4 regions of the Enterobacter sp. genome follow, and region 1 is predicted to be linked to each of the others. Evidence: predicted binding sites of a transcription regulator. Region 1 holds the regulator's gene; each other region holds the start of a gene.
The links. The regulator CRP, encoded in region 1, controls carbon source genes, mostly activating them, when cyclic AMP is high. The targets are predictions, from matches to a motif close to ATGTGANNNNNNTCACAT.
Positions count from the first base shown of each region.

Region 2: a site for CRP is predicted at 3,575-3,592, ahead of udp (uridine phosphorylase). Genes of this name have one in related genera too.
Region 3: a site for CRP is predicted at 6,148-6,165, ahead of ACWYRJ_RS00850 (YfcZ/YiiS family protein). Genes of this name have one in related genera too.
Region 4: a site for CRP is predicted at 2,100-2,117, ahead of ACWYRJ_RS07755 (YjcB family protein). Genes of this name have one in related genera too.

Region 1 covers NZ_CDRQYH010000005.1:92,839-100,604, forward strand. The annotation lists gene pabA (aminodeoxychorismate synthase component 2) at 1-265, shown strand, start outside; gene argD (bifunctional acetylornithine/succinyldiaminopimelate transaminase) at 352-1,572, shown strand; gene ACWYRJ_RS03235 (YccS/YhfK family putative transporter) at 1,569-3,656, opposite strand; gene crp (cAMP-activated global transcriptional regulator CRP) at 3,714-4,346, opposite strand; gene ACWYRJ_RS03245 (OsmC family protein) at 4,658-5,062, shown strand; gene ACWYRJ_RS03250 (phosphoribulokinase) at 5,129-5,998, opposite strand; gene ACWYRJ_RS03255 (YheU family protein) at 6,029-6,247, opposite strand; gene ACWYRJ_RS03260 (hydrolase) at 6,244-7,266, opposite strand; gene ACWYRJ_RS03265 (ABC transporter ATP-binding protein) at 7,379-7,766, opposite strand, start outside.
Region 2 covers NZ_CDRQYH010000013.1:52,756-60,521, forward strand. The annotation lists gene metR (HTH-type transcriptional regulator MetR) at 1-227, opposite strand, end outside; gene metE (5-methyltetrahydropteroyltriglutamate--homocysteine S-methyltransferase) at 343-2,604, shown strand; gene ACWYRJ_RS06505 (dienelactone hydrolase family protein) at 2,654-3,460, opposite strand; gene udp (uridine phosphorylase) at 3,716-4,477, shown strand; gene rmuC (DNA recombination protein RmuC) at 4,617-6,074, shown strand; gene ubiE (bifunctional demethylmenaquinone methyltransferase/2-methoxy-6-polyprenyl-1,4-benzoquinol methylase UbiE) at 6,141-6,896, shown strand; gene ubiJ (ubiquinone biosynthesis protein UbiJ) at 6,910-7,515, shown strand; gene ubiB (ubiquinone biosynthesis regulatory protein kinase UbiB) at 7,512-7,766, shown strand, end outside.
Region 3 covers NZ_CDRQYH010000002.1:10,561-18,326, reverse strand. The annotation lists gene prmB (50S ribosomal protein L3 N(5)-glutamine methyltransferase) at 1-583, opposite strand, end outside; gene smrB (endonuclease SmrB) at 729-1,280, shown strand; gene sixA (phosphohistidine phosphatase SixA) at 1,327-1,812, opposite strand; gene fadJ (fatty acid oxidation complex subunit alpha FadJ) at 2,022-4,169, opposite strand; gene fadI (acetyl-CoA C-acyltransferase FadI) at 4,169-5,479, opposite strand; gene ACWYRJ_RS00850 (YfcZ/YiiS family protein) at 5,758-6,042, opposite strand; gene fadL (long-chain fatty acid transporter FadL) at 6,415-7,698, shown strand; gene mlaA (phospholipid-binding lipoprotein MlaA) at 7,743-7,766, opposite strand, start outside.
Region 4 covers NZ_CDRQYH010000017.1:44,864-52,629, reverse strand. The annotation lists gene uvrA (excinuclease ABC subunit UvrA) at 1-915, opposite strand, end outside; gene ssb1 (single-stranded DNA-binding protein SSB1) at 1,166-1,696, shown strand; gene ACWYRJ_RS07755 (YjcB family protein) at 1,757-2,038, opposite strand; gene ACWYRJ_RS07750 (EAL domain-containing protein) at 2,683-4,248, shown strand; gene soxS (superoxide response transcriptional regulator SoxS) at 4,255-4,581, opposite strand; gene soxR (redox-sensitive transcriptional activator SoxR) at 4,680-5,138, shown strand; gene ACWYRJ_RS07735 (glutathione S-transferase family protein) at 5,427-6,098, shown strand; gene ghxP (guanine/hypoxanthine transporter GhxP) at 6,392-7,741, shown strand.

The sequences.
Region 1 (7,766 bases):
GCACGGTAAAACCTCTCCGGTCACCCACGCCGGCACCGGGGTGTTTACGGGGCTCAATAATCCGTTAACCGTGACGCGCTACCATTCCCTGGTCATTGACCCGTCGACGCTGCCCGACTGCTTTGAGGTGACCGCCTGGAGCGATACGCAGGAGATCATGGGGATTCGCCACCGCGAATGGGATCTCGAAGGCGTGCAGTTCCACCCGGAAAGTATCCTCAGCGAGCAGGGGCACGCGCTGCTGGCAAATTTCCTCCATCGCTGAATATCTGTTGCCTTGCTGTGATTTTTTATGCATATTTTGTGATTATATTTTCACAATCACTGTGACATAAAATGGATGGTCATGACATGGCAACTGAACAACCAGCAATTACCCGCGCGACATTTGATGAAGTGATCCTGCCGATTTATGCACCGGCTGAATTTATCCCGGTGAAGGGAAAAGGCAGCCGCGTCTGGGATCAGCAGGGTAAAGAGTATGTGGATTTCGCGGGTGGTATTGCGGTCACGGCGCTGGGTCATTGCCATCCCGCGCTGGTGGAGGCGCTGAAAACCCAGGGCGAAACCCTGTGGCACACCAGCAACGTGTTCACCAACGAACCGGCGCTGCGCCTGGGCCGCAAGATCATTGATGCGACCTTCGCGGAACGCGTGCTGTTTATGAACTCTGGCACTGAAGCCAACGAAACTGCCTTTAAGCTGGCGCGCTACTACGCGACAACGCGCCACAGCCCGTATAAAACCAAAATCATCGCCTTCCACAACGCCTTCCACGGACGCTCCTTCTTTACCGTCTCTGTTGGCGGCCAGCCGAAGTATTCCGACGGGTTTGGCCCAAAACCGGCCGATATCGTCCACGTGCCGTTTAACGATCTGCACGCGGTGAAAGCGGTGATGGACGACCACACCTGCGCAGTTGTTGTCGAGCCGATCCAGGGTGAAGGCGGCGTGACTGCGGCAACCCCGGAATTCCTGAAAGGGCTGCGCGCGCTGTGCGACGAGCATCAGGCGCTGCTGGTCTTTGATGAAGTGCAGTGCGGGATGGGGCGTACCGGCGATCTGTTCGCTTATATGCACTACGGCGTGACGCCGGATATTCTGACCAGTGCCAAAGCGCTTGGCGGTGGTTTCCCGGTGAGTGCGGTACTGACGACACAGGAGATCGCCTCTGCGTTCCACGTCGGTTCTCACGGCTCCACCTACGGCGGTAACCCGCTGGCCAGCGCCGTGGCGGGTGCCGCATTCGACATCATCAACACGCCAAAGGTGTTGAACGGCGTTAGCGCGAAGCGCGAGCTGTTTGTGAAGCACCTGAAAAAGATTGATGAGCAGTACGACGTGTTCAGCAAGATCCGCGGGATGGGGCTGCTGATTGGCGCCGAGCTGAAGCCGCGGTACAAGGGCCGCGCGCGCGACTTTCTGCACGCCGCCGCTCGCGAAGGGGTGATGGTGCTCAACGCCGGGCCGGACGTGATGCGCTTTGCGCCGTCGCTGGTGGTGGAGGATAAGGATATTGAAGACGGGTTAACCCGCTTTGCCGCGGCGGTTGCGAAGATCGTTAAAGGCTAATATTCGGTTCGTTTCAACCGGCGCGTTAACCAAATGCCGTGATGCGGACGCTGACGCCATGCCACCGACGAAATGGTGTGCATGGTGTTCAGATGCCCCAGCACGCGCTGCAAGTGCTGCTCCAGCGTGCTCATTGGCCCGTGGGTCAACGTCTCCGGCGCTTCCAGAATGTTTGAGTCTCCCGACTCGCCCGGCGCGTCATACTCCAGGCGCTGCTGGCACCTCTGCAACGCAATTTCACATGACTGCAGATAGCGCTGCGCCAGGTCCGGCGTCAGCATCGTGTGCTCGCGCGCCAGCGTGGTCATGGCGTTAATGTGCTCGACGATAAACTGGCTGTGCGTCACCCAGAGCTTCATATCGGCAAGATAGTGCGAGTTAAAGCCTGGCTCCTGCATCGCCTGGTTGAGCGAGTTGAAAAGGGCGTTGTGCGCCTGGTTGACCTTCATGCGCTGATACGCCAGCGGGGACGGCTGCGGGTCGTCGCTCAGGATCAGGCGAATGGCCTGCTGGTCGGCCTCCAGCGCGTCGTGGGCGTTCTGTCTCAGCAGCCCGCTCTGCCATTGCGGCCAGAGCCAGACCATGCCGCCAAAGGCAATCAGGCAGCCGATCAGAGTATCAATCAGCCTGGCGACAATAAACTGTTCGCCATTGAGCGTAAGCAGCTGCAGGGTATATACCGCCGTCACCGTAAAGCCCACCATCGCCCAGCCGTAGTTTTTGCGGATAATTAGATAGCTCACCAGCGTGATCGCCAGCATCCCTGCAAGGGTATAGCCTTCCGGCACGTGGAAGTGCAGCGTCACGCCCGCAATGATCAGTCCGGCCATGGTGCCGCCCGCCCGGTGCAGAATACGCACCCGCGTGGCACCGTAGCCGTTCTGGGTGACAAACAGCACGGTCATTAAGATCCAGTAGGGCTTCGGCAGATGCAGCGCCATGCCCATCAGGCTGGCGGTACTGAGCATCACGCTAATCCTTGCGGCGTTGCGCAGGGCGGAAGATTTAAAAGAAAGATAGCTTTTGAGCGCGGGCAATAACGGCAGCCGTTTTTGCTTATCCGCCATCAGGTCTCGTGGATAAAGCGGACGCTGGGTGCGCAACACCCGGGCGATGCGGCTGAAGTGCCAGGCGGCAAACTGTCCGACCGGGTTATCCGGATGCTGGCGGGCGATTTTCTCCAGCGCGCCGAGCTGTTTATCCATGTTAAAGCGCGTGGGGTAGCGGTGATAGAGAATATCATCGGCCAGCACCCGCAGGCGTGCGGAGACGGACTGCGCGTTCCAGCGGATCACCGCTTCGGCGTGGCTGCGCTCGACCAGCTTTTGCACCTCCTGCGGATGATGAAGGCTAACGGAGATATGTTCCTGCAGATCGAGCCCGACCTGGAAGGTGCGCAGCAGCCGTTTGTATTCGTGATTCTTGTTGGCGGTGAGCATGTGTAGCTGCTGATAGCACTGGCTTATGAGATCCACCACCTTCTGCTGGCGCGTCAGCAGCGGCGGTAAGGATTTTTCCGGATCGGTATGCTGAGTGAGCAGGGTGTATTTGGCCTCGCAGTAATCCGCAAGCTGCACATAGAGCAGGCTCAGGGATTCGCGCAGCGGCTGTTCCCGCCACAGCCAGAACCAAAACCAGTTAAACAGCCCGTACCACAGCGTCCCCAGAGCGTAGATCAGCAGCGGCTCCCACACCGGCATATTCCCGGCGAGACTCAGCGTGAAGATGGCCGCAATCAGCGACGCGGGAAGCAGGCGAGCGTGCAGCGAACTGATTTCCGCCGTGACGCCGAGGGTCATCGCCAGCACGGTCAGGATCAGCGGCAGCGGGATATCACGAGCCAGTAAAAGCTGTACGGCGAGGCTACAGCCCGCAAACAGGCAGCCGCCAACGATCAGGCGTTTGAAAAAGCGCTTATGCGGCGTGTCCAGACCGGCGATGTTGCAGCAGGCGGGCACGAGGGAAAACAGCAGGCCCTGCTGAAGATGTCCGAGGATCAGACCTATGGCCACAGGAAGACACAACACCAGCGTTTGTCGCAGTGCGTAGTTAACTTCCGGGTGATAGATCAGCCTGCGCCACATGGGGAATAGAGACAAAAACGGCGTGACACCTGGCGATGGCACGCCGTTTAAGCGGAATTAACGCGTTCCGTAGACCACGATGGTTTTACCGTGGGCGGAGATCAGGTTTTGATCTTCCAGCATTTTCAGGATACGGCCCACTGTTTCACGGGAGCAACCGACGATCTGACCAATTTCCTGACGGGTAATTTTAATTTGCATGCCGTCCGGGTGGGTCATGGCGTCTGGCTGTTTCGCCAGGTTCAGCAGGGTCTGCGCGATACGGCCGGTAACGTCCAGGAAGGCGAGGTTACCCACTTTCTCTGAGGTGACCTGCAGACGGCGCGCCATCTGGGAAGAAAGACGCATCAGGATGTCAGGGTTAACCTGAATCAGCTGACGGAACTTCTTGTAAGAAATTTCAGCCACTTCACATGCTGTCTTTGCTCGAACCCAGGCGCTACGTTCCTGGCCCTCTTCAAACAGGCCCAGTTCACCGATGAAATCGCCCTGGTTCAGATAAGAAAGGATCATCTCTTTCCCTTCTTCATCTTTGATCAGCACTGCCACCGAGCCTTTAACGATGTAATACAACGTTTCCGCTTTTTCACCCTGGTGAATCAGCGTGCTCTTAGATGGGTACTTATGAATGTGGCAATGAGACAAGAACCATTCGAGAGTCGGGTCTGTTTGCGGTTTGCCAAGCACCATGCGCTGTTATCCTCTGTTATAAGCTGTCACCAGAGTCATCAGATGCATCCGGACTCTGGGGTTGCAATCGAATTCTTACCCATACCCTGGGAAGTCGGCTACCGTAACGTTTCGCAGCCAGTAAAGTTTGATGTCCTCTGCATACATGTGTAACGTCAATGTATTACTGTAGCATCCAGAGTGTTTTAGCATAGCTTTCGCCGCGTGTCTCCTGGTGTCTCGCTTCAGCATGATGCAGGTCGCCTTCCATTGCGAGAAATGTAACGCACGCGTAATCTGTCACCAAAAATGCAACGTTGGAGTTTAAGAATATGCAAGCGCGCGTGAAATGGGTTGAAGGTTTAACGTTCCTGGGCGAGTCCGCGTCAGGGCACCAGATTTTAATGGACGGTAACTCCGGCGATAAAGCGCCAAGCCCAATGGAAATGGTGCTGATGGCGGCAGGCGGATGCAGCGCCATTGACGTGGTGTCGATTCTGCAAAAAGGTCGTCATGACGTGACGGATTGTGAGGTTAAACTCACCTCAGAACGTCGTGAAGAGGCGCCACGTCTGTTCACTCATATTAACCTGCACTTTGTGGTCACGGGTAAAGAACTGAAAGATGCGGCGGTTTCACGTGCGGTGGACCTGTCTGCGGAGAAGTACTGCTCTGTAGCGTTAATGCTGGAGAAAGCGGTAAAAATCACGCATTCGTATGAAGTGATCGAGGCTTGATTGATGGGGCATCGTGCGTGTTGATGCCCTCACCCTAACCCTCTCCCACAGGGAGAGGGAACATGCTCACGCAATCTGTTTCCCTTCCATCAGTCGCTCCACCAGCGGCGTCATGATGAGCTCCATCGCCAGCCCCATTTTTCCGCCCGGTACGACCAGTGTATTCATGTGCGAAATAAACGAGCCCTGCAGCATGGCCAGTAGCCAGGGGTAATCAATGCCTTCGAGATTGCGGAAATGAATCACCACAAAGCTCTCATCCAGGGATGGGATACTTTTGGCGGCAAACGGGTTGGAGGTATCCACCGTCGGCACGCGCTGGAAGTTGATATGGGTGCGGGAGAACTGCGGCGTCAGGAAGTTGATGTAATCTTCCATGGAGCGTACCACCGAGTCCATTACCGCCTCTCGCGAATGGCCACGTTCGCTCATGTCGCGCGTCAGCTTCTGGATCCACTCCAGGTTCACGATAGGGACCACACCGACCAGCAGGTCCACGTGGCGCGCCACGTCGTGTTGCGGGGTGACCACGCCGCCGTGTAATCCTTCGTAAAACAGGACGTCAGTGGGTTCCGGCAGCGGTTGCCATGGGGTAAAAGTTCCCGGCACCTGATTCCAGGGAACGGCTTCATCATAGGTATGCAGATACTTGCGGGACTGCCCTTTGCCGCTCTGACCGTACTCGATAAAGGTTTGTTCCAGCAGGCCGAAGTCGTTGGCCTCCGGGCCGAAGTAGCTGATGTGTTTACCCAGATCGCGCGCCTTACGGATGGCCATGTCCATTTCCGGACGCGTGTAGCGGTGAAAGCTGTCGCCCTCGACCTCCGCCGCACGGAGATTCAGCTGGGCGAAAATCTTGCGAAATGCGAGGCTTGTGGTGGTGGTTCCCGCACCACTCGATCCCGTAACGGCAATAACCGGATGTCTGGCAGACATAGCAACTCCCTGACTGAAAAGGGTGGAAGATCAGCCGTGAAACGCGTTGCGGGGCATGATATTGACCGTCTCATGCAGTTCTGACCACACCAGCACCACGTCGCCGCTTTTCAGCTGGCGCTTTACATCGTTGACCTTTTGCTCAAGCGAGCGTTCCTGTTCACCATAATCGGTGCCTTCGCGTAATACAAAGCTTTCAATCAGATTATCGAGCGTTTCGGGAGCCAGATCCTGCCAGGGAATAATCATTTTGCACCGTCAAGATAAGGGGTTAGCCAGTCAGGAATACGCGCCTCAAGCCACATTTTCGGGCGGCGCAGCGTGCCGCCGATAAACCCGACGTGGCCGCCGTGCTCGGTCAACTGATAGTGAACGTTGTCGGGCAGGAATTCCTGCGCGGGAATCGAGTGATGATCCATAAACGGGTCATCTTTGGCATGAATAATCAGCGTTGGCTGCGTGATCTTGCTGAGCAGCGGCATGGCGCTGCACTGACGATAATAGTCAATCGCATCGGCGAAGCCGTGAATTTTCGCGGTGATCAGGTCGTCGAACTCGCGAATGCGGCGTACCTTTTTCAGCTGGCGCAGGCTGACCGGCAGGGTATCCGGGTAGGCCTTCAGTTTACGTGCCGCGTTGGCCTTCAGGAGGTTGAGGAGGTAACGCTGGTAGACGCGGGAGAAGCCTTTATCCATATGGTAGCTGCACTGCTCGAGCATAAACGGCGCGGAGACAATGACGGCGGCCTCCAGCGGCACGCTTTCGCCCTCTTTGGCCAGCAGACAGGCCAGCATATTGCCGCCCAGCGAGTAGCCCACGGCGGCCGTTGGCACGGTGCCATAATTTTCCCGCAGCCAGTGTAAAAACCACGTCCCGTCTTCTGTTTCACCCGAGTGATAAATGCGTTTCTGACGATTCGGTTCGCCGCTACAGCCGCGAAAATGCATCACCACGCCGAGCCAGCCGCGCGCTTTTGCCGCTTCAATTAGCCCATGGGCATACGGGCTGTGCAGGCTGCCTTCCAGACCGTGAAAGACCACCAGACGCGGCTTATGGCGAGCCTGTTCCGGCGCTTCGCTCCAGGCGAGATCCAGAAAATCACCGTCTGGCAGGTCAAGCCGTTGCCAGTGCGGGGTGAACTGAACCTTGCGGCGGATCAGTCGTGGCAGCATGGTCTGCAAATGGGGATTGGCCACGCCGCGCATAGGCACGAACTCAGTGCTGTCTTCGGCCGCAATGTCGAAGTCTGATGGAATGATTTGGGTCATAAGCGCGATGCTGATTCTTGTCGGAAATTTACGATACTTTCCGAATTGTACCCCGTTTAAGCTGGATTTCCGAACCCGGTACGGATTCTGTTCTTAAAACGGGGTAAACAGGTCAGTCAGCCTGCAGCATCGCTTCCAGCTGTTCCTGCGCGTCGAGCCACGCTATCTCACACTCTTCAAGGCTGGATTTGGTCTTCGCCTGGGTTTGCAGGCAGTCCGTCAGTTCAGCTTTACGGCTCTGGTCATACAGGCCGCTGTCGCCGAGCTTCTCTTCAACATCGGCAAGCGTGGCGTTGAGCTTTTCCATCTCTTTTTCGAGACGGGCTATCTCTTTACGCAGCGGCTGCGTCTGGGTGCGCAGCTCCGCTTCACGGCGCTTCTGGTCTTTACGTGCCTGCGCGCTGTTGGCGTTGTCTTTCGCTGACTCTTCCGGCTGGTTCTCCTGCTTCTGCACGTCCGTCAGCCACTGCTGGTAGTCTTCCAGATCGCCATCGAACGGT
Region 2 (7,766 bases), on a different contig from region 1:
ATTTGCGGCAGAACCTGATTCGCCAGCTGAAGGAGAATTTCACCCTGCGGCGTAAAGCGTAGCGGCTGGCTTTTACGCACAAAAAGACGGAAGCCGAGGCGTTGTTCCAGATCGCTGAACTGGTGAGAAAGGGCGGACTGTGTCTGGTGCAGCGTGGCCGCAGCAGCCGCGAGCGAACCGCAGTTTCGCAACGCTTGTAGCGTTTTCAGGTGTTTAATCTCGATCATGAAAGTCCTTCACTTCGCCATGAACATTTTGCGCTTGAGGAATATACAGTACCTGCCAATTATAGAAGTGTAAACATCTGGACGTCTAAATAACGAATTTCACAAGGGGTACACCATGACAATCCGCAATCACACTCTCGGTTTCCCTCGCGTTGGCCTGCGTCGCGAGCTGAAAAAAGCGCAAGAAAGCTACTGGGCGGGTAACGCCACGCGTGAAGAGCTGCTGGCGGTGGGACGCGAGCTGCGCGCCCGCCACTGGGATCAGCAGAAGCAGGCGGGCATTGACCTGCTGCCGGTGGGCGATTTCGCCTGGTACGACCATGTTCTGACGACCAGCCTGCTGCTTGGCAACGTGCCGGCTCGTCATCAGAACAAAGATGGATCGGTAGATATCGATACCCTGTTCCGCATCGGCCGTGGCCGTGCGCCAACGGGTGAGCCAGCGGCAGCGGCGGAAATGACTAAGTGGTTTAACACTAACTATCACTATATGGTGCCGGAGTTCGTAAAAGGTCAGCAGTTTAAACTGACCTGGACGCAGCTTCTGGATGAAGTGGACGAAGCGCTGGCGCTGGGCCACCAGGTTAAACCCGTGCTGCTGGGGCCAGTGACCTATCTGTGGCTGGGGAAAGTCAAAGGCGAGCAGTTCGATCGTCTGAGCCTGCTGAAGGACATTCTGCCGGTCTACAAACAGGTGCTGATTGAGCTGGGCAAACGCGGCATTCAGTGGGTGCAAATCGACGAACCGGCGCTGGTGCTCGAGTTGCCTCAGGAATGGCTCGATGCCTTCAAACCGGCGTATGATGCGCTCACCGGGGAGGTGAAGCTGCTACTGACAACCTATTTCGAAGGCGTGACGCCGAACCTGAACACGATTACCGCGCTGCCGGTGCAGGGCCTGCACGTAGACCTTGTACACGGTAAAGATGATGTGACGGAGCTGCATAAGCGCCTGCCCGCAGACTGGCTGCTCTCCGCCGGTCTGGTGAATGGCCGTAACGTCTGGCGCGCCGATCTGACCGAGAAATATGCACAAATCAAAGACATCGTCGGTAAACGTGAGCTGTGGGTGGCCTCGTCCTGCTCGCTGCTGCACAGCCCGATCGACCTGAGCGTGGAAACCCGTCTCGACCCTGAAGTAAAGAGCTGGTTTGCCTTCGCGCTGCAAAAATGTGAAGAGCTGGCCCTGCTGCGCGACGCGCTGAACAGCGGCGACACGGCGGCAATTACCGAATGGAGCGCCCCGATCCGGGCGCGCCGCCACTCCGCGCGCGTGCATAACCCGGCGGTGGAAAAACGTCTGGCGGCCATCACCGCCCAGGACAGCCAGCGCCAGAGCCCGTATGAGGTGCGCGCCGAAGCCCAGCGCGCCCGCTTCAATCTGCCTGCGTGGCCGACCACGACGATTGGTTCCTTCCCGCAGACCACCGAGATCCGCGGCCTGCGTCTGGACTTTAAAAAGGGCAATCTGGATGCGAATCACTACCGCACCGGGATCGCGGAACACATCAAGCAGGCGATTATCGAGCAGGAACGCCTTGGGCTGGACGTGCTGGTGCACGGTGAAGCAGAGCGTAATGACATGGTGGAATACTTTGGCGAGCACCTGGACGGCTTCGTCTTTACCCAGAACGGCTGGGTGCAGAGCTATGGCTCCCGATGCGTGAAGCCGCCGGTGGTCATCGGTGACGTCAGCCGTCCGGAAGCGATCACGGTTGAGTGGGCGAAGTACGCCCAGTCCCTGACCGACAAGCCGGTGAAAGGCATGCTCACCGGTCCTGTGACCATTCTTTGCTGGTCCTTCCCGCGTGAAGACGTGACCCGTGAAACCATCGCCAAACAGATCGCCCTGGCGCTGCGTGATGAGGTGGCGGATCTGGAAGCCGCAGGCATTGGCATTATTCAGATTGACGAACCGGCCCTGCGCGAAGGTCTGCCGCTGCGTCGCAGCGACTGGGACGCCTACCTGCAGTGGGGCGTGGAGGCGTTCCGCATCAACGCCGCGGTGGCGAAGGACGACACTCAGATCCACACCCACATGTGTTACTGCGAATTTAACGACATCATGGATTCTATTGCCGCGCTGGACGCCGACGTGATCACTATTGAGACCTCGCGTTCAGATATGGAGCTGCTGGAGTCGTTTGAAGAATTCGACTACCCGAACGAAATCGGGCCGGGCGTGTACGACATCCACTCCCCGAACGTGCCGAGCGTGGAGTGGATTGAAGCCCTGCTGAAAAAAGCGGCCCAGCGTATTCCGGCAGAGCGTCTTTGGGTAAACCCGGACTGCGGACTGAAAACCCGCGGCTGGCCTGAAACCCGCGCAGCGCTGGCGAACATGGTGAAGGCAGCGCAGAATTTGCGTCAGGCGTAGGGGTATTGGATGGCCCGGTAAGGCGTAACCGCCTCCGGGCTTATTGTTATTACGCTTTCTTACCGCCGTACTGGCTAAACCACGCCAGCATTCTCTGCCAGCCATCTTTGGCTGATTCCGCGTGATAGCTCGGACGATAATCGGCGTTAAACGCATGCCCGGCATCCGGGTACACCACAATCTCCGCCTTCGCATTGGCCGCACGCAGCGCATGGCGCATGGTTTCTACCGAATCCAGCGAAATACCGGTGTCCTGACCGCCATAAAGCCCTAACACGGGGGCATTTAACTCGGTGGCGATATCGACGGGATGTTTAGGCGAATTCAGCGTTTTTTCACCCACCAGTTTGCCGTACCAGGCGACAGCAGCTTTGAGCTGCGGGTTATGCGCGGCATACAGCCAGCTAATGCGACCGCCCCAGCAGAAACCGGTGACCAGCAGACGATGCGGATCGCCGCCGTTGCGCGCCGCCCAGCTGGCGACATGATCGAGATCGGCCAGCACCTGCGCGTCCGGGACTTTGCTGACCAGGTTGCTGAGCAATGTTGGAATATCACTGTAGTCGTTCGGATTGCCCTGACGGAAGTAGAGCTCTGGCGCAACGGCCAGATACCCTTCCAGCGCCAGCCGGCGGCAGAGGTCGCGAATGTGTTCGTGAACACCAAATATTTCCTGAATCACAATCACGATGGGTAGCGGACCCTCTGCCGATTTTGGTCGGGCGTGATAAGCAGGCATATTCTCCCCCTGCGAGGGAATAGAGGTCTCGCCCGCGGTAATTGCCGCTTCTGGAGTCGACACGATGGTTGAAGCATGTGGGGCCGCAGCAGGTGCAAAACCGGTTTTTTCAGTCATGGCATTCTCCGTACCAATGAGTTAGCGCAAAGGTAAATATAGACACCAGGTTAACAACTCACAGTGCCTTAAACGGTCTATCTTTTGTGCAGCACCTGGCGATATAACTTGTTAATGTGATGTAAATCACTTTTTTATGGAAATTCAATGTAACCATTTTCATTCATGGTGAGGTTCGTCACGAAAATATGCTTACTGCTTCTGTAAAGTACCGTTTTACTTCTTCTGACTAACCGACCCACAGAGGAGTCACCTATGTCTAAGTCTGATGTTTTTCATCTCGGCCTTACTAAAAACGATTTACAAGGGGCTACGCTCGCCATCGTCCCTGGCGATCCGGAGCGTGTGGAAAAGATCGCCGCGCTGATGGATAAGCCGGTCAAGCTGGCTGCCCATCGTGAGTTCACCACCTGGCGCGCAGAGCTGGATGGCAAAGCGGTGATCGTGTGCTCTACCGGTATCGGTGGTCCGTCTACGTCTATTGCTGTTGAAGAGCTGGCGCAGCTGGGCATCCGCACTTTCCTGCGTATCGGTACGACCGGTGCTATTCAGCCGCATATCAACGTCGGCGACGTTCTGGTCACGACCGCGTCCGTCCGTCTGGACGGCGCAAGCCTGCATTTTGCACCAATGGAATTCCCGGCAGTGGCTGATTTCGAATGTACCACCGCGCTGGTTGAAGCTGCGAAATCCGTAGGCGCAACCACTCACGTGGGCGTAACCGCGTCTTCCGACACCTTCTACCCGGGCCAGGAGCGTTACGATACCTTCTCAGGCCGCGTGGTTAGCCGTTTCAAAGGCTCAATGGAAGAGTGGCAGTCCATGGGTGTGATGAACTACGAAATGGAATCCGCAACGCTGCTGACCATGTGCGCAAGCCAGGGTCTGCGTGCCGGTATGGTGGCGGGCGTTATCGTCAACCGTACCCAGCAGGAGATCCCGAACGCCGAAACCATGAAGCAGACCGAAAGTCATGCAGTGAAAATCGTGGTGGAAGCAGCGCGTCGCCTGATCTAGTCCTCTCTTCTTAAATCAAAGGCCGACACGTTCGGCCTTTATTTTTTGCGTAGCGCCTCGCAGGAAAACCCTTTCAAACTGGACGTTTATACAGCACAATTCTATTTTGTGCGGGTAATACGTTGATGCAGGGGGCATTGTGGATATCTCAATCCTGATTTACGCGGTGATTGCGTTGGTGAGCTTAGGGATTGGCTGGCTGATTTCCAGCTACCAGCATGCGCAGCAGAAGGCCGACCAGCTGGCTGAGCGAGAAGAGATGGTCGCTGATTTAAGCGCTATAAAACAGCAGCTTGCGCTGAGCGAACACTGGCGCGATGAGTGTGAGTTGCTCAACAACGAGCTGCGCAACCTGCGTGATATCAACACGTCACTGGAGGCCGATCTCCGCGAAGTGACCACCCGCCTTGAATCCACCCAACTGCATGCGGAAGACAAAATCCGCCAGATGATCAACAGCGAGCAGCGTCTCAGCGAACAGTTTGAGAATCTCGCGAACCGCATTTTTGAGCACAGCAACCGCCGCGTTGACGAACAAAACCGCCAGAGCCTGAACAGTCTGCTGACGCCCCTGCGTGAACAGCTGGACGGCTTCCGCCGTCAGGTACAGGACAGCTTTGGTCAGGAAGCCCGTGAGCGGCACACCCTGGCTCATGAGATTCGTAATCTTCAGCAGCTGAATGCCCAGATGGCACAAGAAGCGGTCAACCTCACCCGAGCGCTCAAAGGGGACAACAAAACCCAGGGCAACTGGGGTGAGGTGGTGCTGACCCGCGTACTGGAAGCTTCTGGTCTGCGGGAAGGATATGAATACGAAACGCAGGTGAGTATCGAAAACGACGCCCGCTCACGAATGCAGCCGGATGTGATCGTGCGGCTGCCGCAGGGCAAAGATGTGGTGATTGACGCTAAAATGACGCTGGTGGCGTATGAACGTTACTTTAATGCGGACGATGACTACACGCGCGAGTCAGCTCTGCAGGAGCACATTGCCTCCGTACGTAATCAAATTCGCCTGCTCGGCAGAAAAGACTACCAGCAGCTGCCGGGTCTGCGCTCGCTGGACTATGTACTGATGTTTATTCCTGTAGAGCCCGCGTTTCTGCTGGCACTCGACAGGCAGCCTGAGCTTATAACCGAAGCGCTCAAAAATAATATTATGTTGGTCAGCCCCACCACGCTGCTGGTGGCGTTACGCACCATTGCGAACCTGTGGCGCTATGAGCACCAGAGTCGCAACGCGCAGCAGATTGCCGATCGTGCCAGCAAGCTGTACGACAAAATGCGCCTCTTTGTGGACGACATGTCTTCAGTCGGGCAAAGCCTGGATCGTGCGCAGGATAACTATCGCCAGGCGATGAAAAAACTCGCCTCCGGACGTGGCAATCTGCTGGCGCAGGCTGAATCATTCCGCAGTCTGGGAGTAGAAGTTAAACGCGAGATTAATCCGGAATTGGTCGAGCAGGCCACCGCCCAGGACGACGAGTTTCGCCTGCGAGAAGGGGCGAACGAACAAAAGACAAACAGTGAAGACAACACGTTAGCGGCGGATTCATCACCAGACGAGATTCCAGCGCGTTTTTTTCGCGGTGGTTGAAACGTAGGGCAAACGCGCCCAATCTGATACACTTCACGAACATTTTACTGATAAGCAGGCTCTAAGATGGCTGACGATTCACAAGACACAACGCACTTTGGCTTTCAGACTGTCGCCAAAGCGCAGAAAGCTGACATGGTGGCCCACGTATTTCATTCCGTGGCGGCGAAGTACGATGTGATGAATGACCTGATGTCGTTCGGCATTCATCGCTTGTGGAAGCGCTTCACCATTGACTGTAGCGGCGTGCGTCGCGGACAAACGGTGCTGGATTTAGCTGGCGGTACGGGCGATTTAACCGCGAAATTCTCTCGTCTGGTGGGTGAAACCGGTCGCGTTGTTCTCGCCGATATTAATGACTCCATGCTGAAAATGGGACGCGAAAAGCTGCGTAACATCGGTGTGGTGGGGAATGTTGAATATGTGCAGGCAAACGCCGAAGCGCTGCCGTTCCCGGACAATACCTTTGACTGCATCACTATCTCCTTCGGTCTGCGTAACGTGACCGATAAAGAAAAAGCGCTGCGCTCCATGTACCGCGTGCTGAAGCCGGGTGGACGCCTGCTGGTGCTTGAATTCTCCAAACCGATTATTGAGCCGCTGAGCAAAGCTTACGACGCCTATTCCTTCCACGTGCTGCCGCGCATCGGTGAGCTGGTGGCTAACGACGCTGAAAGCTACCGCTATCTGGCGGAATCTATCCGTATGCACCCGGATCAGGACACATTAAAAGCCATGATGCAGGATGCAGAATTTGAGAACGTTGAATATTTCAACCTGACGGCGGGTGTCGTCGCGCTGCATCGCGGTTACAAGTTCTGAGTGGAGGTGTCCCGTGCCCTTTAAGCCCTTAGTCACCGCAGGTATCGAAAACGTACTGAATGCCTTTCTCTATCGTGCTCCGGCGCTGAAAGCAGCGCGTCAGCGGCTAAACGGGAAGATATTACGTATTGTTTTAAAAGAGTTCTCGACGCCGCTTGTGCTGGTATTCAGCGAACGCCAGCTTGACGTTCTGGGGGCGTGGGAAGGTGAAGCTGACTGCTCGGTCATCACGCACATGAGCGTGCTGCCAAAACTGCGCGATCGCCAGCAATTAACGGCGCTTATCCGCAGCGGTGAGCTGGAGGTGGAAGGCGACATTCAGGTCGTGCAAAACTTCGTTGCCCTCACCGATCTGGCGGAGTTCGATCCGGCAGAGCTGCTCGCGCCTTTTATCGGCGACATTGCTGCCGAAGGCATCGGGAAAGTCCTTCATGGTGGCGCCTCCTTTGCGCGTAAAAGCCTCCAGCGCCAACAACGTTATGTGGCGGAAGTGATGACTGAGGAGTGGCGAATGGCGCCCGGGCCACTGGAAGTTGCATGGTTTGCGGAAGAAACCGCTGCTGTTGAACGCGCGGTTGATGCGTTTACCAAACGGCTGGAAAAACTGGAGGGCAAATGACGCCTGGTGAAATTCGGCGCCTCTATTTTATTATTCGCACCTTTTTGAGCTACGGGCTCGACGAGCTTATTCCCAAAATGCGCATCACGCTGCCGCTTCGCATCTGGCGGCGGATGCTGTTCTGGATGCCCAATCGCCACAAAGGTCAACCGCTGGGTGAGCGTCTGCGCCTGGCGCTGCAGGAACTCGGTCCGGTATGGATTAAATTCGGGCAGATGCTTTCGACCCGCCGTGACCTCTTCCCGCCTCTC
Region 3 (7,766 bases), on a different contig from region 1:
CGCGGAACAGATCGGAGCGAATTGGCGTAACGTGATGGATCAGGCCGTGCTCTTCGATGTTGTGCTCGGTCACGGCCAGCGCGTCGGTGGAGATATCAACCGCGTCCACTTCCGCTTCCGGGAAGGCGTAAGCGCAGGCAATGGCGATACAGCCGCTCCCGGTACACATATCGAGAATGTGCTGCGGCTGATGGCCGATCAGGCCTTCAAAGTGGTTGTTAATCAGCTCGCCAATCGGGGAACGCGGCACCAGCACGCGTTCATCGACATAGAACTCGTGGCCGCAGAACCAGGCTTTGTTGGTCAGATAGGCGACCGGAATACGCTCGTTCACGCGGCGGATCACGCGCTCAACGATGCGGTGTTTTTCGCTGGAGGTCAGGCGCGCGGTGCGCATGTCTTCCGGGATATCCAGCGGCAGGTAGAGGGACGGCAGCACCAGCTGCACGGCTTCATCCCAAGGGTTATCGGTACCGTGACCGTACCAGATATTGGCGGCGCTGAAGCGGCTAACCGACCAGCGCAACATGTCCTGTATGGTATGCAGCTCGTTTACTGCTTCATCGACAAATATTTTATCCACTCTTTCCTCCAGGGCATGCTCGCATAATTTTCGGCGGCTAGTTTGCCATGAAGACGGCGATAAATCAGCAATGACGCGTACCGCTTGAGGTTAAAAAATGCGTTTAGTCGGGTACACTATCGGAAATACGAGATGAGAATGACGAATGAAAAAGAAAACATCGCTCAGTGAGGAGGATCAGGCGCTCTTCCGACAGCTGATGACCGGGACGCGTAAGATCGCGCAGGACACCATTGTCCATCGCCCGCAGCGTAAAAAAATCAGCGAAGTACCGGTCAAACGCCTGCTGCAGGAGCAGGCCGATAACAGCCACTATTTTTCAGATGAATTTCAGCCGCTGCTTAATACGCAAGGGGCTGTTAAGTATGTACGCGAAGACGTCAGCCATTTTGAGCTGAAAAAATTACGCCGCGGGGATTATTCGCCGGAGCTGTTTCTCGATCTCCACGGCTTAACGCAGATGCAGGCGAAACAGGAGTTGGGGGCATTGATCGCCGCCTGCCGTCGCGAACATGTTTTTTGCGCCTGCGTAATGCATGGCCACGGTAAACATATTCTCAAGCAACAGACGCCCCTGTGGCTGGCGCAGCACCCGCACGTGATGGCTTTTCATCAGGCACCGAAAGAGTACGGCGGAGATGCCGCGTTGCTGGTGTTGATTGAAGTGGAAGAGTGGCAACCGCCAGAATTGCCCTGACAGAATGGCGGGAAGCACATTGCACCCCGCCATATCGCACGTCACGTCAGATCGCTTTTGCCATCTTCAGGTTGCACGGACTCATTTGCCAGTTGAAGACACCTTTGCCCGTTTCGTCGAGAGAAACATTGGCAATAGCGGATGTCGTGAACATAGGAGGGGTCTCGCCAGGGCAAAGCTCAGATACCAGATAGCCAACCAGTGGCAGGTGGGAAATGACCAGTGCGGAAGCGACACCTTCATTGCACAGCGCCTGAAGATAAGCGCTGACAAGGCCTACATCGCCACACGGGGTGAGTTCAGGGAGGACATCCACGCTGGATGGTAGGTTCATACACTCCCCTACCACGTCCAGCGTCTGTTCTGCACGCAGGAACGGACTCACCAGAACGCGTTCGATGTCCACTTTTTGACCGTTAAGCCAGGTCGCCATCAGACGAGATTCGTCGCAGCCACAGACGGTCAAAGGACGTACTGAGTCACTGGCGGCATCGAGTGCCGCGTCGCCGTGACGCATGATAAAAACTTGCATATTGCACCGCTTTTGTTAACCAGAATCACCGGCGTTAACTACCCGCGATAAATGCTGAGAGGTAGAAAACCCGATGGCCGGGCATTGTGCCTGATCCATTCGGTGAATGAAACGCTGTTTTTTACCTCAATGGCGTAAGTATAGTCAATCTCTGTTTACAAAATCGCCAGAACAGGTTCCTTCACCTCAGGATTTACCCTTCTTTGACCTCAGCTTACGAGGACAGTTTCCCTTGCTGGCCAAAATGTCTGGCCCCGTTCCGCCATCTGCAATAATTGGTCACACGGTGTAAACCGTGGACCATACTGCGAAGCCAGACGTTGCAGGATTGCAACCACTTCACCCGCGCCGAGCGTATCCATGTAACGGAACGGGCCGCCAAGGAACGGCGGGAAACCAATGCCAAATACCGCACCAATGTCGCCATCGCGCGCGCTCTTGATCGCCTGCTCACCAAAGCAGCGCGCCGCTTCATTGAGCATCATCATCACGCAGCGCTCAGCGCACTGAACGGCGGAGAGTTTTCCCTGACCAGAAGTCGTAATAAGTCCATAAACAGAAGGGTCGACCTGTTTTCTGCTTTTACGCCCTTTCGCGCCGTAAAGATAGAAACCGCGTTCATTTTTTCTGCCTTTGCGATCGTCCTTCAAAATCGCAGAAACAATATTTGCAGGTGGGCTGAAACGATCGCCGTATGCTGCTTCCAGCACTGGTATAATTTTAGTGCCGGTGTCTATTCCCACCTCATCCAAAAGTTGGATTGGGCCTACGGGGAAACCAAACTTTACCAGCGCCTCGTCGACGTACTCGATCTTCTCGCCTTCCGTCAGCAACCGCATGGCTTCATTAATATAGGGAGCCAGAATGCGGTTGACGTAGAAGCCGGCCTTATCTGCTACTACGATCGGCGTTTTCCCCTGCTTCTTCGCAAGTTTGACTACCGTGGCGATGGTTTGCGGACTGGTCGTCGCGTGTGGAATGACTTCCACCAGCGGCATTTTTTCGACCGGGCTAAAGAAGTGCAGCCCAATCACCTGCTCCGGACGCGCGGCTTTCGCCGCGATATCGCCAATCGGTAATGACGACGTATTGGAGGCAAAAATGGTATGCGGAGCACAATGTTGCTCAACGTCTGCCACCATCTGCTGCTTAAGCGCCAGATCTTCAAACACGGCTTCAATCACCAGATCGCGGTGCGCAAAACCGCTGTAATCCGTCGTACCGGAGATCATCGCCAGGGTTTTATCACGCTCGCTTGCTTTGATATGGCGGCGTTTGACCTTTTGATCAAGGTTCTGCCAGCTGTACTGCAGCGCGTGGTTGATCCCCTTAGGGTTAATGTCTTTGATACGTACAGGTAATTTGCCTTTGCTGGCGGTAACAAAAGAGATACCGCCGCCCATGAGCCCCCCACCCAGTACGCCAATGGCACGCAGCGGTGCAGGCTCAGCCTCGCTGCCGGGATCTTTTTTCACGTCTGTGCTGGCGAAGAAGATGCTGCGCAGCGCCTGTGACTGCGGCGTCATCGCCAGTTCGCCGAAGGCTTTGGCCTCCGCGGCATAGCCGCTGCTGCTTCCCTGCGACAGCCCGGTTTCGATCACTTCCAGGATCCGCTTTGCCGCCGGGTAGTTGCCTTTGGTTTTTTGTTCCGTCTTTTTACCCACCATGTTGAACAGAAGCGTTCTTCCCAGCGGACCAGCCAGCACGCGCTCACGGACCGGCAGAGGACGTTTTGCCTGACGCCCTTTCAGCGCAAGCTCGACGGCGGCTTCCAGTAAAATAGACTGCGGCACGACGTCATCGACCAGACCGGCTTTTAGCGCCTGACGGGCGCGCAGCTGTTTACCGGTTAAGATCATCTCCAGCGCCGTGCTGACGCCCACGAGGCGCGGCAGTCGTTGCGTTCCGCCGGAGCCAGGCAGCAGGCCCAGCTGCACTTCCGGCAGGCCCAGGATGGTTTTTGCATCGTCAGTACAAATCCGGCTGTGACATGCCAGCGCCAGCTCAAGCCCGCCGCCCAGACAGGCGCCGTGGATCGCTGCGATAACCGGGATCGGCAGGCTGTTGATCTCCGACATTACCTGCTGGCCCTGACGCGCCAGCTCTTCGGCTTCCAGTGCGTTTTGCGCCCGGTCGATCATGTTGATATCCGCCCCGGCTATAAAGTTGTCGGGTTTGGCTGAGATAAACACCAGGCCGCGAATGGCTTTGTTTTCGCGGATCTGCTTTAGCATCGCGCGCACCTGAACACCAAATTCGGCCTTCAGGGTATTCATCTTTTCATCAGGCACATCAATAGTGATAACGGCCACGTTATCGAGGCGAACCGTCAGATTAAATGCAGATGGCATATCCATTATTCAGCCTCCAGAACCATTGCTGCGCCAAGGCCACCCGCCGCACAGGCGGTAACGAGGCCAAACCCGCCGCCGCGGCGACGGAGTTCATGTAATGTTTGCGTGATCATTCGCGCACCGGTGGCGGCAAACGGATGACCGTAGGCGATAGAACCACCCAGCACGTTGAACTTACTCTGATCCACTTCGCCTGTGGCATGGGCGCGGCCCAGCACATCGCGCGCGAAACGCTCGCTTGCCAGTAGCTGAACGTTTGCCAGAGTCTGCGCGGCAAACGCTTCATGCATATCAATCAGGGTCAAATCAGCCATCGTCAGCCCCGCGCGCTCCAGCGCCAGCGGCGTGGACCATGCCGGACCTAACAACATGTCCTGCCAGACATCAATGGCGGTGAAGGCATAGCTGCGTAAATAGCCCAGGGGAGTGATGCCCAGCTCTTTCGCGCGGGATTCGGTCATAAGGATCACGGCGGCGGCCCCGTCCGTCAGCGGCGTACTGTTCGCCGCCGTCACCGTGCCGTGCTTGCGGTCAAACGCCGGGCGCAGCTTTGTGTAATCCGCCAGCGTCGAGGTGCCGCGAATATTGTTATCTTCCACAAGCGGTTCACGGTAGGGGGGAACATAGGCGGTCATGACCTCATCGGTCAGCTTGCCTTCCGACCAGGCTTTTGCCGCAAGCTGATGTGAACGATGCGCCAGCGCATCCTGCTGCTCACGGGTAATGCCGTAGGTTTTAGCCATCTGCTCGGCGGTATCGCCCATGCGCAGGCCAGTGGAGTATTCCGCTACGGCAGGTGGCACGGGCATCAGATCGCGCAGACGTAAACGCGAGAAGAGTTTGAGTTTCTGACCCGTCGTACGGGCTTTGTTGGCATCGACCAGGATACGCGCCAGCTTTTTACTGACCCCAATCGGCAGCACCGAAGAGGAGTCTGCCCCACCTGCAATTCCGGCGCGAATAGTGCCCGCCATCAGGCTTTCAGCGACGTTAGCCACGGCCTGGAAACTGGTTGCGCAGGCGCGACTGACGCTGTAGGCATCGGTATGCACGTTCATCCCGGTACCGAGTACGATTTCCCGCGCAATATTGGGAGCTTCAGGCATCTGCACGACCTGACCGAACACCAGCTGCTCGATGACCTCAGGCGAAATTTCGCTGCGAGCCAGCATCTCCCCCACTACCATTTTCCCCAGGTCAACGGCCGGTATGCCATGAAACGCCGTTGCCTGACGCGCAAATGGCGTTCGCAATCCACTGACTATGGCAATGCGATCGCCCTGACGGGTAATTAGCGGTAATGCCTGACTCATAACACTCCCCTGTAAAAAATTTTTCGCAAACATAAAGTGGTCTGACCTGATAATAGTCTTAACCATTTTTTTACATTCAGCCAATCGGGGAAACGAAAAAGTGCGAGCTAAAACACAGAGAAGAAAAAGAAAATGCCCCTGTATGACAGAGGCATTTGTGCGGTTTGTTGCCGGGTGCGAAAGGTAAAAGCAAAACGGTAACCCGTCGGTTACCGTTTTTAATGTTTGCGCCCTCTCCCGTGGGAGAGGGTCGGGGTGAGGGCATCAGGCCGCAGAAATTAACGCAGACCCAGCTGGAAAATCAGCGTTTCTGCTTCGCAGGAGAAAACAAAGTCGATGTCCAGCTTCACGCCGCCTTCCACTTCGGTAAAGGTCGACTTGATTTCACACGGATCGGATTCAACATCACGCGCACGCTTGCTCAGCGCGGCCAGGGTCTCTTCCGCTTCGGCACGGTTAGTGAACACACGGCTGTAAGACGCGGTGCAATCGGAGTTGTCCATGATGGTCCCAACATCCATACAGCAGCAAACCGGGGTTTCATCAGCACTGCATTTACTCATAGCTCAATTTCCTCTGTATTCGCGCAGCGCGCGAGATAAACACGATGCTGATATTTTACGCCCCGGCGCGGGCTCTCTCCAGCCGTTAATGGCGCAAAAACGGATAAGTGACCAATATCACACTAAAAAATGATCCAGAACAAAAACCACCCTTTTGGGTGAGTCGCGATGGTCACAATTTTGCCAACCAGATCTCGTTTCGCGAAACATGTTTGAAAATATTAATAAACAAACTTGCAACATTCTGGCTGGTCAGACCTATACTCTGGCCACTGGTCTGATTTGTCTGTCATACCTCAGACCCTACACTTCGCGCTCCTGTTACGGTATGTAACAATTATTGAATAAAAATAACTCAATGAGGTTATGGTCATGAGCCAGAAAACCCTGTTCAACAAGACTGCGCTGGCAGTCGCAGTGGCACTCGTCTCCACTTCCGCCTGGTCAGCGGGCTTTCAGTTAAACGAATTTTCTTCCTCTGGCCTTGGCCGTGCGTATTCCGGGGAAGGCGCTATTGCTGATGATGCGGGTAACGCGAGTCGTAACCCCGCGTTGATCATGATGTTCGATCGTCCGACTTTCTCTGCCGGTGCGGTTTATATCGACCCTGATGTCAACGTTTCTGGTAAGTCGCCTTATACGGGTGCGAGCCTTAAAGCGGACAACATTGCCCCAACAGCATGGATCCCCAACCTGCACTTCGTTGCGCCTATTAACGAACAGTTTGGCTGGGGTGCATCCGTAACGTCTAACTACGGCCTGGCTACCGAGTTCAATAACAACTACCCGGCTGGTGAATACGGCGGTAAAACAGACCTTACTACGCTGAACCTCAACCTGAGCGGTGCGTATCGCCTGAACGATAACTGGAGCTTTGGTCTGGGCTTTGATGCCGTCTACGCCGATGCCAAAATCGAACGTTATTCCGGGGAACAGACTGCACGCCTGCCTAAAAACAGCAATAAAATTGCCAGTCTTGAAGGTGATGAGTGGGGCTATGGCTGGAACGCCGGTATCCTGTACGAGCTGGACAAAAACAACCGTTGGGGCCTGACCTATCGTTCCGAAGTGAAAATTGACTTCGACGGCGATTACAAGAGCGGCATCCTGAAGCCTGTGAACAACCTGGTTCCTGGTGCGGGTACAACCATTCCTTGGGGAACGTCCAACCAGACCGTTCCAGGTTCACTGTCACTGCATTTACCAGAAATGTGGGAAGTGTCCGGTTACAACCGTGTAGCACCGCAATGGGCTATCCACTATAGCCTGGCCTATACCAGCTGGAGCCAGTTCCAGGAGCTGAAAGCGACCGGAACCAATGGCCAGACGCTGTTCTATAAGGACGAAAGCTTCCACGACGCCTATCGTATTGCGTTGGGTACCACCTACTACTACGATAAAAACTGGACTTTCCGCTCCGGTATCGCATTTGACGACAGCCCGGTTCCGGCAGACAAACGTTCCATTTCCATTCCGGATCAGGACCGTTTCTGGTTAAGCGCGGGCGCGACGTATGCGTTCAACGAGAATGCATCCATCGATGCGGGCGTATCTTATATGCACGGTCAGAAAGTGACGTTCCAGGAAGGCCCTTACGAGTTTACCTCTGAAGGTAAAGCCTGGCTGTTCGGTACGAACTTCAACTACGCGTTCTAACCGCGACAGAATCAAAAAAGGTGAGCATTGCTCACCTTTTTTATTTACTCAGAATCGATATCTTTTAG
Region 4 (7,766 bases), on a different contig from region 1:
CCCGCCCGCCAGCGACAGCTCCGGGTTCTGGATCACGCGATCCGGATCGAAATACTGCTGCACGCCCAGGCCGTCACACGTCGGGCACGCGCCCGCCGGGTTGTTAAAGGAGAACAGGCGCGGTTCCAGCTCGCGCATGCTGTAGCCGCAAATCGGGCAGGCAAAGTTGGCGGAGAAGAGCAGCTCTTCCGCTTTTGGATCGTCCATGTCGGAGACCACGGCCGTGCCGCCAGAGAGTTCCAGCGCCGTTTCAAAGGATTCCGCCAGTCGCGTGGCGAGATCGTCGCGCACCTTAAAGCGGTCAATCACCACTTCGATGGTGTGCTTCTTCTGCAGCTCCAGCTTTGGTGGATCGGACAGGTCACACACTTCGCCGTCGATACGGGCGCGGATATAGCCCTGGCTTGCCAGGTTTTCCAGCGTTTTGGTGTGTTCGCCCTTACGCTCTTTGATGATTGGCGCAAGGAGCATCAGGCGCTTGCCTTCCGGCTGCGACAGCACGTTATCGACCATCTGGCTCACGGTTTGCGCCGCCAGCGGGACGTCGTGGTCCGGGCAGCGCGGCTCGCCCACGCGGGCATACAGCAGACGCAGGTAGTCATGAATTTCGGTAATGGTACCGACCGTTGAGCGCGGGTTATGCGACGTGGACTTCTGCTCAATAGAGATAGCAGGTGACAACCCTTCAATATGGTCGACATCCGGTTTTTCCATCAGTGACAGGAACTGACGAGCGTACGCCGAGAGCGATTCAACGTAACGACGCTGTCCTTCGGCATACAGAGTGTCGAAAGCCAGTGAGGATTTGCCAGACCCCGAAAGCCCGGTCACGACAATGAGTTTGTCGCGAGGGATTATGAGGTTGATATTCTTGAGATTGTGGGTGCGGGCGCCCCGAACTTCGATCTTATCCATTCACCTTTCCCGGTTGGAACACGGATTGCCTGGTTTGTTTGAAGGACAAACGGCTGTCAGAAACGGCTAATTATGACACAATTTGACCTGTTTGAATATACAGTATTGGAATGCATTTTCTGATTCGCTGTGTAACAATGTTGAGTTGCGGGAGAACTCTGGAACGTGCTACGCAACTATCAAAGTGCAGCATGGAAATGGTACACTCGCGCGTTTACACTATTAAGAAACGTATTCAGGAGACACGAACATGGCCAGCAGAGGCGTAAACAAGGTGATTCTCGTCGGTAATCTGGGCCAGGACCCGGAAGTACGCTACATGCCGAGTGGTGGCGCAGTTGCCAACATTACGCTGGCTACTTCCGAATCCTGGCGTGATAAAGCGACCGGTGAGATGAAAGAGCAGACCGAATGGCACCGCGTTGTGCTGTTTGGCAAACTGGCCGAAGTGGCCGGAGAATATCTGCGCAAAGGTTCTCAGGTCTATATCGAAGGCCAGCTGCGTACCCGCAAATGGACCGATCAGTCCGGAGCTGAGAAGTATACGACTGAAGTAGTGGTCAACGTGGGCGGCACCATGCAGATGCTGGGTGGCCGTCAGGGCGGCGGCGCACCTGCAGGTGGCGGTCAGAGCCAGCAGCAGGGCGGTTGGGGTCAGCCTCAGCAGCCGCAGGGTGGCAACCAGTTCAGCGGCGGAGCACAGTCTCGTCCGCAGCAGCAGTCTGCTCCGGCGCCGTCTAACGAACCGCCAATGGATTTCGACGACGACATTCCGTTCTGATTTCCGCGTGCTAAACAAAAAACCCAGACCATCGTCTGGGTTTTTTTATTCCGTAAGGGATCAGGTAATCACCATCGGCCAGTCTGGCGGCGTGTGGCTCATCGCCTCAACCATCACCACTTTAATATTTTCCCAGACGGCAGCGATATCCAACAGGGTGATACCAAGCAGACCCGTTGCAAACCAGCAGGCAGCGCCCAGCCCCAGCAGGGTGCTGATGACAGCAAGACCCGCATAGTCAGATTTACGAAACTGAATGTTCAGCGTGCTGGCTAAAAACATCAGTACCGCACTCAACAAAGGCCAGCGCAGAAGAACCATGCTGGTAGTAATGGTTGCCATAAAACCCATCCTCTACAAAACAGACGAACTGAATGAAACAGTGTTTCTCGTTACAAAATATGTGTGAACTATATCACAATTGATGATTTATTCGCCAGTGCCAGTGCGATCAAAAAAGAGGATTTTATTCCTCAGGAAAAGCGATTCTGTAGGCAGGACCAGCCTCGGCGCATGAGGAAGTGAACCCACAACGTGCCGGAAACGACCGTCGGGTAAGTGGGGATACCGCAAATTCGGTTTTTATAACAGGGGCGTTATTCTCCGCCATTACTGAAAATACTGTGGTCAAGACTGATTATTTATAAATCAACAAACACAGTACCCGGCGCAAATAGCATAAAACGTCATGACGATGTTGTACTTTTTTCATGCTGTCAGACGTTTGGCTTAATCAACGATCGCCTGTTGTGTTATCTTTCCGTCGGCCCCGGCGGGCTGGATAATTATTTCCCTTAATTGAAACGGAACGAATACTTACAGTTTAACTTACGGGAAAATATTATCGTCATAACGAAATTTAAGATTTTTAATACTAAAAGTCAGTTGCTAACTTTGCATGATTCATGCAACGTAATCACCTGTTTAACAAAGCATCCGGCCTTCATTACTACAGGCGTACAACATGCAGGGATATAGGGCGGGAAATGAATCGTAGCGCGCAGCGCAAAATGCTCAGGGTGGTAGGGATCATCATGGTAGTTATGCTGCCGGTGATGCTTGCGCTATGGTTTGCCCAGCTACGCGCCGTGTCTGAAACAAGCGCACAGCTACGCACATTTGCTGAACTGGCTTTGGACAAAACAGAGCTGGTTATTCAACAAGTTGAGCTGGCCCGGGACGAGGCTGAAAAATATCAGGGTGAGCTTTGCACGCCGGGACACCGTCAATATATGCTGAACGTTGTTCGTGGCCGCCTGTTTGTCGCCGATTTAATTTACGCTGAAGGTCAGAATTTTCTTTGTTCGACCGTTTTTACACCGGATCATCCCTACGCTATTCCTGTCGCTAATTACACGCGTAAACCTGACGTCGCTATCTATTATTATCGCGATACCCCATTTTATAATGGCTATAAAATGACATATATGCAGCGCGGAAATTATGTGGTGGTCGTCAATCCGCTTTCATACAGCGAAGTCATGTCCGCGGATCATTCTCTCTCGTGGGGGGTGTACGACACGGTAACCAATGCTTTCTTTTCGGTTAGCCAGAAAGCCAATGTTTCTTTATTAAATTCGATGATTCGAGATAAGGAATCGGTATTTCAAAAAGATAACCGCTTTTATACGATAGTAACGTCTCCCAAAAGACCTATTGCGGCCATTGTGTCGACATCGAATAAACGCTTTTATGAAACGCTTTATCACCAGGCGACGTTGACGCTACCGCTGGGCATGATCTGCAGCATTATTATTTTGCTGGTATGGTCCCGTACCCATCGTGAGCTTAATTCACCGGGGCGCTTACTGCACCGGGCGCTGAACAAGCGACAGCTTTGCGTCCACTATCAGCCGATTATTGATATCAAGAACAACCAGTGTGTGGGTGCGGAAGCGTTGTTACGCTGGCCGGGTTTTAACGGGCAGGTGATGAGCCCGGCTGAGTTTATTCCGCTGGCGGAAAATGAGGGAATGAGCGAGCGGATTACGGACTATGTCGTTGAGGAGGTGTTCAACGATCTGGGCCATTTCCTGGCCGAGCATCCGCATCTCTATATTTCGATTAACCTGTCGGCCACGGATTTTCACTCCTCGCGGCTGATCGCTATGATTTCCGACAAGGCTCGCCACTACGCCGTCCGCGCGCAGCAAATCAAAATTGAAGTGACGGAACGTGGTTTTATTGATGTGCCAAAAACCACGCCGGTGATTCAGGCTTTCCGTCAGGCGGGTTATGAAGTCGCGATCGATGACTTCGGTACCGGCTACTCGAACCTGCACAACCTCTACTCGCTGAACGTGGATATCCTGAAGATTGATAAATCGTTTATTGATACCTTAACGACCAACAGTACCAGCCACCTGATCGCCGAGCATATTATCGAGATGGCGCAGAGCCTGCGCCTGAAAACCATTGCGGAAGGGGTAGAGACGGCAGAGCAGGTGAGCTGGCTGTTGAAGCGCGGCGTCCAGTTTTGTCAGGGATGGCACTTCGCGAAAGCGATGCCGCCCCAGGAATTTATGACCTGGCAGCAGCAGCCTTTGCACTGAGAGTGATTAATTCAACTGGTGGCGATAGTCGCTCGGCGTACGGTCAAACTCGCGGCGAAACACGCGGGAAAAGGTTTGTTGCGACACATAGCCAAGATCCATCGCGATATCAAAAATGGGCCGCTGCGTTGAGCGTAGCGCCTGCGCTGCCAGCAGAAGTCTGCGCTGGCGAATGTACTCACCCAGCGTCTGATGCATGACCGTGCGGAACATTCTCTGTAAATACCATTTCGAATAGCCCGACTTTTTCGCGACCACATCAATGTTCAACGGTTGGTCGATATGGTCATCAATCCATTCAATAAGCGTCTGAATAATCTGCTGATGCGACATAAGGTTGCCCCTCTGTAGATACAACTATCTCGGTTAATTCGTCGTTTTCTCTGCGGGTGAGTATAATTCCTCAAGTTAACTTGAGGTAAAGAGGTTTTATGGAAAAGAGATTGCCGCGAATTAAAGCGCTTTTAACTCCCGGTGAAGTGGCGAAGCGAAGCGGCGTTGCGGTATCGGCGCTCCACTTCTATGAAAGCAAAGGGTTAATCAAGAGCATCCGTAACGGGGGTAACCAGCGTCGCTATACTCGCGACGTGCTCCGCTACGTGGCGATAATCAAAATTGCGCAACGAATCGGAATTCCCCTGGCCACGATCGGTGAGGCCTTTGGGGTACTGCCGGAAGGGCACACGCTGAGTCCGAAAGAGTGGAAAGAGCTGTCGTCCCAGTGGCGTGAAGAGCTGGACAGGCGTATTCACACGCTGGTCGCTCTGCGTGACGAGCTGGATGGCTGCATCGGCTGCGGCTGCCTGTCGCGCAGTGACTGCCCGCTGCGTAACCCCGGGGACAAACTGGGCGAGCAGGGGACGGGGGCACGGCTGCTGGAAGAGGATTGAGATTGCGCGGCAAAAAGCACATAAAGAACTAAAGCGCCACATAAGGGCGCTTTAGTTTTTCCCGGTCTTTGTCTTTCACTCTATCCCGCTGGTTCACGGGAGGGTTTCCCCCGACGTCAGCACCCCTCAGTGTCGAGCTGGTTGGGGAGGTTCCGGATTGTGCTGACACTTTAATTTTATGCAAGCCCCGTTTTTTCGCCAGCGTCGCTGGCCGGTTTTTAGCCGAATTTTTTTCGCGGTGTTGTTCAATTTTCTATAGTTAAAAAGTATGAATAACAGGAGAAAGCCATGCTCACGGTACACCACCTTAACCAGTCGCGCTCACACCGCGCCATCTGGGCGCTGGAAGAACTCGGCCTGCCTTATGAGATCGTTCACTATCAGCGCCAAAAAAACATGCTGGCACCGGAGGCTCTCAAAAAGGTGCATCCGTTGGGTAAATCACCGGTTATCGAAGATAACGGGCTGATCCTTGCGGAGTCTGGCGCCATTCTGGAGTACCTGCAGGAAACTTACGATCCCGAGTCGCGGCTTAAGCCTTTAGATCCGGCGCATAAGGTGCAGTACCGCTTCTGGCTGCACTACGCGGAAGGATCGCTGATGCCGCTGTTGCTAATGAAGCTGGTCTTCAGCAGCCTCGGCAAACCGCCGGTGCCGTTTGGTATCAGAACCCTGGGGAAAGCGCTGGGGCAGGGGGTGCAGAAAGCGTACCTCAACCGCCAGCTGGAAACCCATGCGCGCTTTATTGAATCACATCTGGCTAAAAACAGCTGGTTTGCCGGGGATACGCTCAGCATGGCCGACATCCAGATGAGCTTTCCGATTTTTGCCCTGCTGGCGCGCGGCGGTATTAACAACCTGCCGCATATTCAGGCATGGAAAAGTAAGGTTGAGAACAGCCCTGGCTGGCAAAGAACTCTGGAGCAAGGGGGGCCGTTATCCATCCCGGGTGAGGATTAAATGTAAACAAATTGCGCATTGACGATAACGTTTGCGCATCCTCTGTTTATTTCTTCAGCGTCATAAGTGAATTTTAGCGAAAAACGATAAAGTTCAGTTGAAAAGGGCGGGGATTAGGCTAGATAATCGTTTGCCTTAATTTGACCACCCGTTTGTAAGCGCGGAGCTAAACGTTTGCTTTTTTTGTGACGCCCTTTCGTCGCAAACGCAACACAAGGATTTGACGTTTAGCTGGCAGTGGCGTCTCCACCTCGCTTACGGACTTCCTAAAAAACTCTCAGGGGATGTTTTCTATGTCTACGCCATCTGCGCGTACTGGCGGTTCACTTGACGCCATGTTTAAAATTTCGGCCCGCGGCAGCACCGTGCGTCAGGAAATCGTTGCCGGTTTGACAACGTTTCTGGCGATGGTTTATTCCGTCATCGTTGTGCCGGGCATGCTGGGCAAAGCGGGCTTCCCGCCAGCGGCTGTCTTTGTAGCGACCTGCCTTGTGGCCGGCGTGGGCTCTATCGTGATGGGCCTGTGGGCGAACCTGCCGCTGGCGATTGGTTGCGCCATCTCCCTGACCGCGTTTACCGCGTTCAGCCTGGTGCTGGGTCAGCACATCAGCGTACCGGTTGCGCTGGGCGCCGTGTTCCTGATGGGTGTGCTGTTTACCATTATTTCAGCGACCGGCATCCGTAGCTGGATCTTGCGCAACCTGCCGCAGGGCGTGGCGCACGGTACCGGCATCGGCATCGGCCTGTTCCTGCTGCTGATCGCCGCCAACGGCGTCGGCCTGGTCATCAAGAACCCGCTGGACGGCCTGCCGGTGGCGCTCGGCCATTTCGCCAGCTTCCCGGTGATCATGTCGCTGATCGGACTGGCGGTGATTATCGGTCTGGAAAAACTAAAAGTCCCGGGCGGCATTCTGCTGACCATTATCGGCGTGTCGATTGTGGGCCTGATTTTCGATCCGAACGTCCACTTCTCCGGCATTTTCGCCATGCCGTCGCTGAGCGATGACAAAGGCAACTCCCTGATTGGCAGCCTGGATATCGTTGGCGCGCTGAACCCGGTGATCCTCCCAAGCGTGCTGGCGCTGGTGATGACCGCCGTGTTTGACGCGACCGGTACTATTCGTGCGGTGGCCGGTCAGGCGAACCTGCTGGATAAAGACGGTCAGATTATTGACGGCGGCAAAGCGCTGACCACTGACTCCCTGAGCAGCGTCTTCTCTGGTCTGGTGGGTGCGGCGCCTGCGGCGGTGTACATCGAGTCCGCGGCGGGTACGGCGGCAGGCGGCAAAACCGGCCTGACGGCGATCACCGTCGGCGTGCTGTTCATGCTGATCCTGTTCCTCTCTCCGCTCTCGTACCTGGTTCCGGCGTACGCGACCGCGCCAGCGCTGATGTACGTTGGCCTGCTGATGCTGAGCAACGTGGCGAAAATCGACTTTGCGGATTTTGTGGACGCGATGTCTGGCCTGATTACCGCGGTCTTCATCGTACTGACCTGTAACATCGTGACCGGCATTATGATCGGCTTCGCGTCGCTGGTGATCGGTCGTCTGGTTTCCGGTGAATGGCGCAAGCTGAACGTTGGCACCGTTGTTATCGCCGTTGCGCTGGTGGCGTTCTACGCAGGCGGCTGGGCAATCTAAGTTGTCCTTTGATGCGAAAACGGGT